Regions from separate parts of the Priestia sp. AB genome, predicted to be linked through region 2. Evidence: riboswitches for the same ligand, from Rfam matches in the RefSeq annotation. Region 2 holds a riboswitch; the other holds the start of a gene.
What was found. Region 2 has a riboswitch for cobalamin ahead of metE (5-methyltetrahydropteroyltriglutamate--homocysteine S-methyltransferase). Riboswitches for the same ligand answer to the same signal wherever they lie in the genome.
Positions count from the first base shown of each region.

Region 1: it holds a riboswitch for cobalamin, as region 2 does, so the genes downstream of both, POF52_RS22565 (cobyric acid synthase) here and metE (5-methyltetrahydropteroyltriglutamate--homocysteine S-methyltransferase) in region 2, are expected to answer to the same signal.

Region 1 is NZ_JAQMYN010000008.1:145,702-147,906, forward strand. Features, by position in the region: gene POF52_RS22565 (cobyric acid synthase) at 1-1,193, opposite strand, end outside; cobalamin riboswitch at 1,286-1,465, opposite strand; gene POF52_RS22570 (YdcF family protein) at 1,613-2,176, shown strand.
Region 2 is NZ_JAQMYN010000004.1:456,205-458,409, forward strand. Features, by position in the region: gene metE (5-methyltetrahydropteroyltriglutamate--homocysteine S-methyltransferase) at 1-868, opposite strand, end outside; cobalamin riboswitch at 1,018-1,206, opposite strand; SAM riboswitch class I at 1,286-1,396, opposite strand; gene POF52_RS15650 (hypothetical protein) at 1,477-1,728, opposite strand; gene POF52_RS15655 (hypothetical protein) at 2,035-2,169, opposite strand.

The sequences.
Region 1 (2,205 bases), on a different contig from region 2:
TCAATCGAAACTCTTTCACTTTCTAGCTGGACATACCCAGCAACTCTTTCTGTTTTTTTGCTGGTTGTCATAACCGTTTCCACTGGAAGCAAGCCCAGCCCTTTAATGGATTCAATCCGAGATTCTACTGCATCAGGGTCTGTAATTGTCTCCCCTAGCATTTGATATCCTCCGCAGATGCCAATGACGTGAACGTTCGTTGTGTTCAATACTTGATTAATGGCTAGAGCCAGGCCGCTTTCTTGTAAAAACTGCGCATCTTCAATCGTATTTTTGCTTCCTGGTAAAACAATTAAATCAGGCGTACCTAATTGCGACGGCTTGGTTACAAGCCTCACGTGACAGTCTTCTTCTAAGCTTAAAGGATCGATGTCTGTAAAATTTGAGATGCGCGGGTACGAGATGACCGCAATATCAATTTCTTTTAACGGATTCACAAGCGTTGAGTAATTTCTAAGTGATAACGAATCTTCCGCATCAATTTCCACGTTGTTCATATAAGGAATAACTCCTAGAACCGGAACACCCGTGTATTCTTCAAACCACTTCAAACCTGGTTTTAAAAGTTCTAAATCTCCTCGGAATTTATTAATTAACACCCCGATAACTCTAGACTTGTGTTCATCTGGAAGCAATTGAAGAGTACCCACTAGGCTCGCGAAAACGCCACCTTTATCAATATCTCCTACTAGCACAACAGGCGCTTCTGCTATTTTTGCAACACGCATATTTACGAGTTCCCGATCGTTCAAATTGACTTCGGCAGGACTTCCAGCGCCTTCAATCACAATTCGATCATAATGATTGGCAAGCTCTTTATAAGCTTCCGTGATAACGTTCAAACCTTCATTAAAAAATTCTTGCCGATACTGAAAAGCAAACATATTACGTAGCGGTTTTCCGTGAACGACAATTTGAGATTCATGATCACGAGTTGGTTTAATTAAAATAGGGTTCATATTGGTTGTTGCCTCTACTCCAGCCGCTTCTGCTTGAATTCCTTGCGCTCTGCCAATTTCTTTTCCATCCATTGTAATGTATGAATTAAGCGCCATATTTTGCGATTTAAACGGTGCAGTTTGATAGCCGTCTTCTTTAAAAATACGGCAAAATGCTGTAGCAATCATGCTTTTTCCAGCGTCTGAGTGCGTTCCTTGAATCATAAGCGGTTTTCCTTTTTTCACTTTTTCCACTCCCTACCACATAAAAAAACCTTAACTGTAAAAGTCAAGGTTTGGTCATGCGCTCATTAACACATTGTCTTGACTTATTTCTCCCACCGAAAAATAAGGGGTTTTTAAAAGCAGGTCTCCTGGCTTATGCTTCGTTTTACTTCTGCACCCTTCCTAGTTTGACTAGTGGGTCTTTGCAGGTTCATCCACATTTACAGTAGCGGGGGCTGCACCGGATTTACACCGATTTCCCTATTATCCTCCTTAGAGGCACTTTTAAAATCATTTATTCTTTATTGTAACGAATTTTATAACCATTCACAATAACGATTTTCTTCTATTATTATATATTACTGTGTTTATACTTATTTGGGTCTCGTATGCTATAATAACAATTATTTTCCAAACATCTTATGAAATAGCTAGGAAGGTGCTCACAGTTGAAGAAAAAAATGATTTATACCTTTATTGGTTCTCTTGTTCTTTATATAGCAATTATATCTTTTTGTATGTATCAAACTGCTCACAAGCCTGTTCCACAAAACGCAGATTATGTGCTCGTTTTAGGTTCTAAAGTAGATGGGGACCAAATGTCTCCTAGTTTAAAAGAACGAGTAAAGACGGCTTTATCTTATTTACAAGCACATCAACAAACAAAAGTTATCGTAACGGGCGGAAAAGGATCCGATGAAGAAATTTCTGAAGCAGAGGCAGCCTATCGTTTTCTGCGGAAAGAAGGAATTAAAAAGAATCGAATTATAAAAGAAAATCAGTCAACTTCTACTTTTGAGAATTTTACTTTTACTAAACAGAAAGTCGATATTCAACACAAAAAAGTCGTCCTTGTTAGCAATGATTTTCATTTATTTCGCGCCTCTATTATTGCTAAACGTCAAGGTTTTGACGTTTATCCTTTAGGTGCAAAGACACCAAATTCAATTAAACTTCAAGCCTACTTTCGTGAGTATGCTGCTATCTTAAAAACGTGGCTGTTTGATAAATAAATAGAGTACACCCCTGTACAAATAAAAAA
Region 2 (2,205 bases):
CTCCTGCTGCCAGCACTTTATCAGTCGGAAAACCATATTTATTAAGCGCAGTGAGATTTTCTCCTCGGTCATGCACAAAGTCTAAACCGATTCCTTCAACAGGAAGAGACACGACTTCCTTATAGTAATCAACGCTGTCAAAATACGTTTGCAAAATGACTTTTACATTCGGTGCCGCTTCCTTCAAAGTTTGATAGACTTCTTTGTACAGCGCCAGGTCTTCTTTTGATAGCGTTGTAGCTAAAATTGGCTCATCTATTTGTACCCACTCTACTCCTTCTGCCTGCAGCTCCGCTAAGATAGTTGCATAAAGCGGAACAAATTGTTCAACTACTTTTTCAAACTCACTTTTTTTATATCCTTTTGACAGCTTTACAAATGTTACTGGACCTAAAATAACGGGCTTGCCTTCAATATTCAGCTTCTGCTTTGCTTCTTTGTAAAATTGAAGCGGGCGATTTTCTACAAGTGCCGGCGTACATTCCTCAAGCTCGGGTACGATGTAGTGATAATTTGTGTTAAACCATTTTGTCATCGTAGAAGCTACCGCACCTTTTGTTCCTCGGGCGATGTCAAAATACGTTTCAAGCGATACCGGTCCTCCGTCATAATCAAAGCGCTTTGGCACCAAACCAAACATAGCGGCTGTATCTAACACGTGATCGTATAAGCTAAAATCACCGACTGGAATCAATTCAATTCCTGCATCACGCTGTTTTTTCAGATGCCCTAGACGAAGAGCCTCAATTTCCTGCAGAAAGATATCTTTCTCTAGTTTTCCTGCCCAAAACTGCTCAAGCGCTTTTTTCCATTCTCGTTTTTCACCAATTCTTGGATAACCTAAGTTTGAACTTTTTACACTGCTCATTTTTTCCACTCCCTGTATATTTTTTATCGATAAACTAAAAAATCTCTCTTTTCGAAATGAAAAGAGAGATGATACGCATACTTAACTAAAGTTGAGATAGCCTGTTTTTCTCAACACGTATTCCTCACTCCTCTCTATATCCCGTAGAGCTTAAGTGCATACAACAGGCAGGTCTCCTGACTTAGGTTCATCGCTTCTTATCCCTTCCCATTTCAACATGAAACAGTGGTTAATAAGTTGCTCCCCATTACAGTGGCGGGACCGCGCCGGCTTTTCACCGGTCTTCCCTTTTAAGCTGCGTACATTCGTTCCACAGCACCTGATGCATTTTTATAAAATTGTTCATTCAAAACATATTCACATAAAATAAAAAGCCTCTCTATCACGAATAGAGAGGCATAGTATCTATGAAATCCTCTCTTATTTTTCAAAGCTGTACGCTTTGCAGGATGTAGCACCTTTTTAACAAGAATGTTAAATGGTTGCCGGGCTTCACAGGGCCAGTCCCTCCGCCTCTCTCAATAAGAGTTTTAATTGTTTATAATATTTTGAATGTAGAGTCATCTTAACACCTTACATTTATGTTGTCAAAAGAAATTTCAAAAAAATTAGTTTTTAGGAGGCGTTGACGCTAATTTTTGCCTTAACAATTTATAATCGTCTTTTCGATGTGTTTCGATTAAATCTTTTGCTCCTTGGTGATATCCTGACGAATAAATGTACTCTACTGCTGTTTCAATAAGCTTTCTTTTTTCTTCGGCACACTCCCGGTCCATTAAGGGGAACAGTCTACCTAAAAGGTCATTTAAATCTTCCTTGATAAAACGATTAAGTCCTTCTTGCATCTTTTCGTTTGCCATGATTGCTCCTCCATTTGCTGTGTATGTTCTAAGCCTCTATAAACAGGCAGTTCACTGTAAATTTTAAGATAAAGTTAAGTCATTAAACAGTATATCAAGTGAATGTTTTTCTTTAATTACATATGTAATACAAATATATGACAAATATAGAGAATATATCATCATTTATTATCTATTATAACGTTTGACTGCGCCTTCTGCTACAAGGTTTCGTTAAGAGTTATGCACATTTTTCCAAAAGAGGTTGAGACATAACGAAATGAATTCAATCTAAAGGCAAATGGGATACATGAGCTGAACCGCTTGTTACCCCGCAGTTGATTTTCGTGCAAGGCTTCGCTTTCCGCGGGCGGCCGATGAGCCTCCTCGTCGCTTGTGCGCCTGCGGGGTCTCATCTGTTCCGCTTGTCCCGCAGGAGTCTTCGCCTTGCTCTCCAATCAACTGCTAGAAGCAACAAAACAGCTGAAACCTGCGTTC